DNA from 2 places in the Paenibacillus sp. RS8 genome. Region 2 is predicted to be linked to the other one. Evidence: riboswitches for the same ligand, from Rfam matches in the RefSeq annotation. Region 2 holds a riboswitch; the other holds the start of a gene.
The links. A riboswitch is a leader RNA that binds a small molecule or an ion and turns the genes downstream of it on or off. The one in region 2 is predicted to bind thiamine pyrophosphate.
Positions count from the first base shown of each region.

Region 1: it holds a riboswitch for thiamine pyrophosphate, as region 2 does, so the genes downstream of both, ACDZ28_RS21710 (ABC transporter ATP-binding protein) here and ACDZ28_RS10300 (ABC transporter substrate-binding protein) in region 2, are expected to answer to the same signal.

Region 1 is NZ_CP168131.1:4,597,184-4,602,482, forward strand. Features, by position in the region: gene thiD (bifunctional hydroxymethylpyrimidine kinase/phosphomethylpyrimidine kinase) at 1-80, opposite strand, end outside; gene thiM (hydroxyethylthiazole kinase) at 107-901, opposite strand; gene ACDZ28_RS21700 (ABC transporter substrate-binding protein) at 942-1,964, opposite strand; gene ACDZ28_RS21705 (ABC transporter permease) at 1,961-2,734, opposite strand; gene ACDZ28_RS21710 (ABC transporter ATP-binding protein) at 2,715-3,413, opposite strand; TPP riboswitch at 3,744-3,847, opposite strand; gene ACDZ28_RS21715 (amino acid ABC transporter substrate-binding protein) at 3,967-4,803, shown strand; gene ACDZ28_RS21720 (amino acid ABC transporter permease) at 4,855-5,299, shown strand, end outside.
Region 2 is NZ_CP168131.1:2,013,138-2,018,436, forward strand. Features, by position in the region: gene ACDZ28_RS10280 (flavocytochrome c) at 1-628, shown strand, start outside; gene ACDZ28_RS10285 (ABC transporter ATP-binding protein) at 730-1,584, opposite strand; gene ACDZ28_RS10290 (ABC transporter permease) at 1,601-2,362, opposite strand; gene ACDZ28_RS10295 (MTH1187 family thiamine-binding protein) at 2,359-2,652, opposite strand; gene ACDZ28_RS10300 (ABC transporter substrate-binding protein) at 2,951-4,000, opposite strand; TPP riboswitch at 4,161-4,271, opposite strand; gene ACDZ28_RS10305 (hypothetical protein) at 4,428-5,299, opposite strand, start outside.

The DNA.
Region 1 (5,299 bases), 2.6 Mb from region 2:
TGGAAGGTTTTTAGATCTGCCTGAATCCCTGCTCCGCCGCCGCTATCCGAGCCGGCTATGGTTAAAGCTTTGGATATCATGATTACGTTCACTCCTTTGTATGTCGTTATCTGAGTTGCTTGATTATTGATTTCTCTTTATACGTTTCAGGTGTGACCAAACTCAATTGATTGAGAAACTCCATTTGAAAGCTCCCCGGACCTTTGCCAGTAGTTAGTTCAGCAGAAATTTCAGCAGCTACTCCATAGAATGAGATGGCTTCCACTGCGGCCGCAAGAGATACCCCTTCACTTACCGCTAAAAATGCCCCGACTACTGCACTAAGCAGACATCCGGTTCCCGTTACTTTCGTTAGAATAGGGTGACCGTTGCTAGTAATGTAGGTGTGAACTCCATTGGTGATAACATCGTCTTTTCCGGTGATGATCACTACACAACCTAACTTCCGCGCGGCAGTCTCAGCTAAGACGACTACATCGCCATCCCCTTCGCCTGCATCCACCCCTTTAATAGACCAGCTTTCACCAATAACATTGGCAACTTCAGCCACATTCCCACGCAGTGCGGTAATTTGCATCTCATTCACTAGCTTTTGAGTGACAGCTGTTCGATATGATGTTGCTCCCGCACCTACTGGATCAAGAACTAAGGGAACCCCGTGCTTATTCGCAGATTGTCCTGCGAGCACCATGGATTGAATGGCATAGTCATTCAGTGTGCCGATATTTAGTACCACTGCAGCTGAAAATGCGGCGATATCCACCACTTCTTCGTGAGCATCCGCCATAAAGGGGGAGGCACCGAGCGCTAAAAGCCCGTTTGCTGAGAAGTTGGCTACGACGATATTGGTGATATTGTGGACCAGTGGATTGGATTCCCGTACTTTGGATAGATAACTCATGATATTTCCTCCTCAAGTTTAATGAGCAAATAGCTAATGGTTAAAGATTGATAAAAGCATCCTCTGCCTTGATGTCGGTAGACAGTAAATCATTGTCGGATAGCCACTGTCGTACCTTTTCCCAAGACGCTGGCTCTTGATAACCAAAATTTTGGTCACCTGCGTTCATTAGAGGCAGAAGAATCTGCAAGCTCTTTTCTTCTATTTCCTTTTCTAGTGGAGAGGTCGCATCTTCGTGTGCAAGCAGTAAATTTAACGCTTTTTCTGGGTTATCCTGCACAAATTGTTGTCCTTTTGTAATGGCGCTTAGAAACTTTTTGAAGTAGGACTCGGAATTTTGTACCCCTTGCTCGCTGGCGACAAGGACTAGCTCGTAATAATCGGGTACTCCGAAGTCTGTGGGATTAAACGAGTGAACGGGATGCCCTTCTTTTTCGAGAATTAATTGTTCGTGGTTAATGAACCCGCCCATAATGGCATCTACCTGCCCGGTCGCAATTGCTGGAATAAGGTCGAAGCCTACATCGATTAGTTTACTGGCGTTGGGGTCACCCCCGTCGTTCTGGATCATTGTACGAATCATGGCTTCATAAAGTGGGATGGAAGAATACCCAACTTGTTTACCTGTAAGGTCTTTAGGACTTTTGATATCTCCGGACTGAGGCACCATTAAATGATTAAGCGGATGCCTTACAATCGCTGCAATCGAACGTACTGGAATCTTTTCACTACGTGCCATAAGCACCTGAGGCTGATAACTAAGCGCTAAATCAACTTGATTCGCTGCTACAAGCTTTAGTGCATCATTGGTGTCTGCCGGCATTTGGATCTCTACATCCAGACCTTCCTCTTGGAAATAACCATTTTGCTCAGCTGCATATAAAAATGAGTGAACGGCGTTGGGATACCAATCTAGCATGATTGTCAGCTTGTGCCTTTGTTTGTTTTCGCTATTTGAAGCATTACTTACTTTGGATGTATTTCCGCAGCTGCTTAAGATTAGGACAGAACAGATGAGATATAAGGGTATAAGCCATTTTTTTTGAATGATTAAAGTATTCATCGATTAGATCCTCTTTTCTTTAAAAATAATGCTTCTAGCAGTGCTATCATCAGAAACAGCATTACACCGAGCGCGGACAACAGAAATACTGCGGCGAACATTTCGTCACTTTGCATATTCCCAGCCATTCTTCGGCTAAAGTAACCAAGCCCTTTGCTGCCGCCGAGCCATTCGCCGATGGTTGCTCCAATTACACAGTACACAATGGATAGCTTTAGTCCTGAGAAAAAAGAGGGCAGCGCCAGCGGGATTTGTGTTTTAGCAAGCAGTTGCCAGCGGTTTGCACCAAAGGTTAATAATAGATCCTTATATGCCTGACCACTTGTACGAAGCCCATCATATGTACTAACAACGACTGGAAAAAAAGCAGTTAGAAAAACTACAGCGACTTTGCTCCACAGCGTATATCCGAACCACATAATAAAAATGGGGGATAGCGCAATTAATGGGATCGTCTGACTGATAATAAGGAAAGGATAAATGGCCTTTTCAAGCGGTCGAAATAAGAACATTCCAGTACCCAGCAATGCACCACAGATAACCGAAAGTACAAAACCTACTAATATTTCCTGCAGCGTCGCCAATAAATGCTGTCCGAGTAATTGCCTATGCTCGATCAATGCGATACCTATTGCTGAAGGAGCAGGGAGGATAAAAGCTGGAATCCAGTAAAGACGAACAGCAGATTCCCAGATCGCAACAACGAACAACACTAGTAAAATGAAGGGGCCATAATTGTCTAGTTGTTTTTTAAAAGGTATGGGCTGCATACAGTCTCCGCTCCAACTCTTCCCGCAATGCTATAAAACGGGGTTCATAGTTCATTTTGTAATGTCTTGGCCTCGGCAAATCAACAACGATCTCCTGTAATTCGCTATGTACGCCTCCAGACATTAAATAAATCCGATCGCTTAGTAATAGTGCTTCTTCGAGATCATGGGTGATGAGCATCACTGTTTGATTCAGTTCATCCCAAAGCTCTAACAACCAACGGTGTATCTCACGTTTGGTCATAGCGTCGAGCGCTCCAAACGGTTCATCTAGCAGCATAAGACTGCCACCGCCGCCAGACACTAGCGTGCGAAGAAATGCGACCCGCTGTTTCATACCACCGGATAGCTCATGAGGGTATGCCTTCTCAACATCACCTAAACCGAAGCGTGACAGCAGGTCTCGAATGTGTGAAATTGTCTGTTGTTTAGTGGACCTTGGCTTAATTTCCCAGGGTAAAAGGCAGTTGTCGAGCACCGTTCTCCACGGTAATAGCAAATCCTGCTGTGGCATGTATGCGATCTGACCTAAGCGAGTAGATGCCGCTGGCCGACCCGAATGAATCATTATTTTTCCATGAGTGGGTTCCAGCAAGCCTGCTATGGTTTTGAAAAGCGTACTTTTTCCGCATCCGCTAGCCCCGATAACAGCCACAAACTCACCTTGTTTAATATCCATGGTTAAGTTTGCAAATACAGGGAGCTGTTTAGACTCAGGAAATGAGTAGGCTAAGTCATGAATGGATAGGATTGTCGTGATGATCGAACCTCCTAAAAGTTTTGTATAGCATAGCTACTTGAGGAACTTCGTACAAAACTTGCTTCGGAAGCATATGCCTAAGTTTTGTATAGCATAGCTACTTGAGGAACTCGTACAAAACTTGCTTCGGAAGCATATGCCTAAGTTTTGTAATTGAAAGTAAATAAATAAAGACCCATTCATTTCCGGAGGGAAACAAATGGGTCAAAAAATTCATTCTGCATAGGAACACTAAAAAATGCATGGGATGAAAATTCTGCTCCACTTCCCTCCGCTGGTATGATCCAGATCAGGTTCCAAGGGTCCGAAGCATAAAGCTCCGTCTCAGTCGGCCGACTCCCCTAGTGAAATAACAGGTCCATATTTAATTTGTTTATAAATATACCATAACTTTCTGAGATGTAAAGAGAGGATCTTATGAAGAATTATTATAAGAATGGGCAATATAAGGGTAAAGAGAGGGGATTCTATAATGAAAAAACTCAGTTTAACTATTCTATTGGTGTTAACCGTGGTGTTTGTAGCGGGGTGCGGCAATAATTCGAATACCGATACTTCCAACAACTCTTCAGCTGGAACGAATGGCGGAACTGCTGCAACTGCGAAAAATAGCTTGGAAGCTGTTAAAGCGAGCGGCAAATTACGGATAGGAACCGAAGGAACCTATGCACCCTTTACGTATCACGATGCATCGGGAAAACTGACTGGTTTTGACGTAGAAATTGCTGAGGAAGTAGCAAAGCGTCTCGGTGCTGACCCTGAATTTTCTGAGACACAGTGGGACGGTCTCTTTGCCGGATTGGACGCTAAGCGGTTTGATGTTATTTTTAACGAAGTATCCATTAATGAAGAGCGTAAAGCGAAATATGATTTCTCTGAGCCATACATCGTATCTAAAGCGGTATTGATTGTGAGTGAAAACAATGAGGATATTAAAGCATTTGCGGATCTTAAGGGTAAAAAATCAGGACAATCTCTGACCAGTAATCTATCCGAAATCGCTCGTGAGAACGGCGCTGAAATCGTTGCTGTAGACGGCTTCAATCAAGCGGTGGATTTACTGACCTCAGGCCGCATTGATGCAACGGTAAATGATGGATTGTCTTATCTGGACCTGAAAAAGCAGAAGCCTGATGTGAAAATTAAAGTGGTGGATGAGATTCCTAATGGTTCGGAAAGTGCCGCTGTATTCCTAAAAGGAAACGACGACTTGGTAAAAGCAGTTAGTGATGCAATTATTGAAATGAAGAGCGATGGAACTTATTTAAAGATTTCTGAGAAATACTTTGGTGCTGACGTTTCAAAATAATTCAAGGTTTCAGAAGCTAAACTAGCCTGGAGCTAAAAAGGATGTCTGAAAATGGATGACCGAAAAATACAAATTTTCTTAGATTCACTGCTACCCCTGCTAAAAGCGGGGGTGGCTTTTACCATTCCTTTAGCATTGATATCCTTTGTACTGGGACTGATAATAGCGATTTTGACTGCACTGGCTCGTCTCTCCCCATGGGTACTTCCGATGCTAATCGCTCGTTTTTATGTATGGGTCATTCGCGGAACTCCTTTGTTAGTACAATTATTTATTATTTTCTATGGTTTGCCTGCAGTTGGGATTGTACTAGACCCATTTATAGCCGCGACCATTGGGTTTACACTTAGTGTTGGGGCTTATTCATCTGAAATTGTACGTGCTGCTATCCTGTCGATACATAAAGGTCAGTGGGAAGCGGCCTTCTCCGTTGGGATGACTCGAGCGCAAGCGCTTCGACGCATTATTCTTCCACAAGCTGCCCGTGTCTCTGTAC
Region 2 (5,299 bases):
TCACCCAACAGTTCAACAAGAAAAATCTTATCTGATCGGGGAAGCTGTACGCGGCGAAGGTTCTATCCTCGTAAATAGCGAAGGCACACGGTTCGTAAATGAATTGACTACACGTGATAAAGTTACCGAAGCGATCAATGCACTTCCTGAAAAAGCGGCAACGCTTGTCTTTGATTCCGGCGTCAAATCACGCGTGAAAGCAATTGAACAATATGACAAAATGGGCTTCGTGATCCAAGCGGATACCATCGAAGCATTGGCGAAAGAAATCGGTGTTCCAGCCGATAAGCTAAAAGAGACACTTGATACTTGGAACAGCGCAGTAAAGAACAAGAACGATGCTGAATTTGGCAGAACGACAGGAATGGACAACGACTTGTCCACCGCTCCATACTACGCTATTAAGATCGCACCTGGGATTCACTACACTATGGGCGGCGTGAAGATCAACACGAATACAGAAGTATTAAATAAAGAAGGCGCAGCTATTCCTGGCCTGTTTGCAGCAGGTGAAGTAACAGGCGGATTGCACGGTCAAAACCGGATCGGCGGTAACTCTGTAGCTGAGATCATTATCTTCGGCCGTCAAGCCGGAATTAAATCTGCTGAGTTCGTGCAAGCACAATAAGATTTAACTACTATTCTGGTTAAAACAAAAGAACCGCTTGGGCTAATTGAAGCCCGGGCGGTTCTTTGTTTAATCACTCATTCAAAGTGAGTGGAGCGTCGCTATTCAAAAAGCTGCTTCCCGCTTTTAGCCTGTTCTTCTCGCATCCATTGTGACAGTTGTCGTTTGAGTTTAAGGAATTCCGGGGAATCCGTAATCTCATCACGGCGTGGCCGTGGAAATGGCACGTCAACAGTATGTAGGATGGAGCCGGGGCGACCGGAGAATACATAAATACGATTCGAGAGCAGCAACGCTTCTTCGATGTTATGGGTGATGAATAGCACGGAGCGGCGATTCTCCTCCCACAGCTCCAGCAGCCAGCGCTGCATTTCACTGCGAGTTAGTGCATCCAATGCGCTGAAAGGTTCATCGAGCAGCATCAACTCCTGCGGAGCCAGCAGTGCTCTGAGAAAAGCAGCACGCTGCTGCATCCCACCAGACAGCATATGCGGATAAGCCTGTTCGAATCCATTCAAGCCAACCTTAGCGAGCCACTGGCGCGCTTCTTCACGAGCTCCATCCTGCAGAGCACCTTTGATTTCTCCGGCTAGCAGTACATTATCTTCAATCGTTCGCCAAGGAAAAAGAGCAGGCTGCTGCGGCATATAACTAATCTCACCGCGTTGACCTGTAACGACCTTGCCGTTCATGCGGATCGTTCCTGTATCAGGCTTCACTAGTCCGCCGATCATATGGAATAAGGTGCTTTTTCCGCAGCCGGAAGGACCGACGATCGAGACGAACTCTTGCTGCTCTACCTTAAGAGAGACGTTGTTGAGCACGTTCGTCTCGCGGCGACGATGGGTGAAGGACTTGGAGATGCCGCTTACTTCAAGAGCAGGTGGTGCAGTATGAGCTTCAGGAGAGCTTATGATTTCTGTTGTTCTTTGCTCTATTTGCGTCGCTTGAGACATACAGGCATCTTCCTTTCTATGAGTTACGGCGCGGTTTCCAGCGGACTAACCATTTTTCCAATAATGCGATAATCGCAAAAAGCACAAGACTAAGGAGCACAATAATCACAATAGCGACAAACATCCGATCCGTACGGTAAGCCGATTTTTGCAGAAGCATATAATAGCCGATCCCTTTATCCGCGCCAATCCATTCAGCGACCACGGCTCCCATAACCGCATAGGTAGCAGATATTTTCACACCGGAAAATAGTGCCGGGATAGAAGACGGAAGCTCCAGCTTGGTGAAGATTTGCCACTTGCTTGCGCCAGCCATTTTCATATAATTCATCATGACCTGATCACTTTGAGACAAGCCGCCCATTGCAGCGACAGCTACCGGGAAGAAGCATACCAGTGTAATCAGCACGATTTTGGGCAAAAGACCGAAGCCGAACCAGATGATTAGCAGCGGTCCGAGTGCGATAGAGGGAACATTTTGACTCAGAATAATGAGTGGATAAAAAGCCCGTTTGGCCCAAGGCAAAAGATGCAAAAGTAGAGCAACGATCAAGCCTACACCTGTACCAATGGGGAAACCGATTAATGTGAGCCGAAGCGTAGCCATCGTATGAGCCCAGAGACCTGAGGCATTACTGGTGGATTCGCGAGCAATGTCAGCAGGACTCGGCAGAATCCAGGATTCGATATGGAATAGAGAAACAGATAACTGCCATACGGTTAAAAAGAAGACGACCGCCACAAGGGGCGGCCATATTAGCTTCCAGGTCGATCTCACGGCCGATATTTCTCCGTCAATTTATCCATGCTGATTCCGTTAGGGTTATGGGCGATTTTGATTTGGGAGATCACGCTTGGACTGCCTGCTTCGATCAACGCCTCTTGCATTTGACGCACAACCTCCAGCAGCTCGCTAAGCTCACCTTCCATAGTAGTTTCCAGTGGATTCACCTGATGTTTAACACCGGACTTCTGAATAACTTCAATCGCTTTATCTACGTAGGGGATGGAGTCCTCATTGTTTGGAGTCTTAGGAATTACTTGAATGCTTAATAATGTATTAGCCACAATAATCAATCCTCTCAAATTGTATAGGTAAGTTCAAAAAGCCAACTTTGATAACGATGTAATTCAGGAAGCAGATTCGGCGTCGAATCTTGAACGAACTTGGGAAGTCCGGTACTCACGTAGCACATCACTACGCTCCGTTCCTCCTTCCTCAAGTAACGTTCAACCTTCTTGGTTCTGAAAGTCGACTTTTTGAACTCTCATTGAAATAGGTAAGTTCAAAAAGCCAACTTTGATAACGATGTAATTCAGGAAGCAGATTCGGCGTCGAATCTTGAACGAACTTGGGAAGTCCGGTCTACTCCGCCGGTAAAAAATCATTCGTGAATGCACTAGCTGCATCCAGCGGTTTGTCCAGCAGCTTCAAATCATACATCCAGTCGCCGTAATTCTGCCAGACCTCGGTTTTTTGCTCTCCCCAGCGTGGGGCGTCGTCCTTATATTTCGGGCTAAGCCATTTTTGGCTAGCTAGGACAAGCTCTGCATCAAGGTCAGGCACAGCCTTGGATAATGTAGCGGCAGCCTCTTCTGGATGATCAATCGCATATTGATAGCCCTTGGATGTGGCTTTCAGGAAAGCCTTCACCAAATCTGGATTCTCAGAAATCTGCTTCTCACTCGTGGTCAGCACAGGGGTGTAATAATCGAGCTGAGGCGCATAATCCTTCAAGTAAAGCATATCCAGAGGCTCACCACGCAGTTCGGCTTCAATACCAGTCCAAGCGTAGAAGATCCAAGCGAAATCAATGTCACGTTTGACTGCGGTAAAATAGTCAGCTTCACCAATACTGATTAGCTTCACCTTTTTCACATCGCCACCTACAGGGTCCATGATCGCCTTCATGGCTGCTTCTTCAGCAGGAGAGCCCCAACCGCCGTAGGTTTTACCCTCAAAATCTTTTGGTGATTTAATATTGCGGTCTACTGGAGCGGCGAAACCCGAAGTATTATGCTGAATAATGGCTGCAATCGAGACAAGGGGAACGCCTTGTAGACGGGCTAGAGTCAATCCTTCCTGAGCGCTGATCCCAAAAGCGGCTTCGCCAGAGGTAACCATAGTATCAGAACCCGCTGCGCCAGGTTGAACGATTTCTACATCCAGACCTTCTTCCGCGTAATAACCAAGATCCTTGGCTACGTATAGACCGGTGTGGTTCGTATTCGGTGTCCAATCCAGTGCAACCTTAACTTTGGTAAGCTCTTTCGGAGCATTTGATCCGGTCGCAGCATTCGAATCCGCAGCATTTCCTTTGTTTCCGGCTGTATTCCCATTGTTGCTGCCGCATCCGGCAATCGCAAGAATGAGCATACAGGTGAGGCTAAGCATAAGTGCTTTTTTGAGTTGCATGTCTTCTTCTCTCCTTTAAGGTTGCCAGATCCCGTCATCCAACATGAACCATAAAGTGTAGTATGTACATTTCTTCTACATCTTTTGTGATCTACACAAAAAAAGCGCCCCGAGTGATCGGGACGCTGGCTTGGCGCAAGGTTAGTAAAGGTCACAGGGACCAAAACCAATTGGCGATTCCTACGCTGGCATTATCCAGATCAGGTATAAGGGTCAGTATCTTGTGGGATACAATCTCAGCCGGCCAATTCCAGCACCCCTGGTTCTATGAAGTTAACGGGTATTTCCACGTGAAATATAAGTAAGTATAAGCTTTCATCTATACTTTATGTCTTATATTTCTCGCATACGGTGTATTATAGACGGCTGTTCTCGGAATGTCTAGTAGCACGCGCCTAAATTTTTCGAATCTCTCCGTCCGTTTTCATTAATCCAGATCTTTATGTTTCTTGCGATGACGCCGCTTAAGCTCAGTAACCAGAGCACCTAGCGTAAGGACAACACTGATCATTATCCCGCTCATAATCACGAAAAGAGCAAGAAACTCAAAGGGGGAATAGCTAACCATCTTACTCCATTGAATCTTTCCATCCAGATCGTCAATGACTTGATTCATGCCATAAATCCCACTTACCACCGTAAATACAGTGAGGATCATCAGCAGATTATCCCGGCGCTTCGATTGGAACTTATCTTGATACTGAAACAGGTCAGTCAAGGTTTCTTTTACTTCCTCGAACAGAGCGTCATTCCCGTATACTTTACGCAGCTGAAGAAAAATCTCCCGTCCTTGCGACTGTGAAATCAGCTCCAAGAAATAAAACTTTGCCGAGAATTTATTAATCGAGTAGATTAAATTGTCGATCTCATCATAATCGTGGTTTATGCGTAGTCGGGAATGCATATTTGCCAGCTTTAGCAGAACAATTTTGTGGAAAATATTGAGTAGAAATCCGTAATAATATTGCCCGTACATCTGGTTGGCCAGGCTAACGGCGATCTTTGGTTCAGCTCGGGTCAGACAGCAAAAGGTCTGCTCATTCATCATATAATACGAGTCTGGGCCCCATCGATTATAGGAATGCTCATGACAGTAGTTCGCAATATACGCTGGATCGCTGGCACTGGCATAGGGCTTCCCGTTCAGATCAATTCCATCAAGCTGAGAGGCGCGATAGCGCATATTTATACTAATCTCATCAGAATCTCCTTCACTCTGAAAGCCATAAAAGGCTTGCACCTGCATTCTTTCATCTACGAAAAAGGGAAGGGTCTCGAAATAAGCCCCATTGATATCCG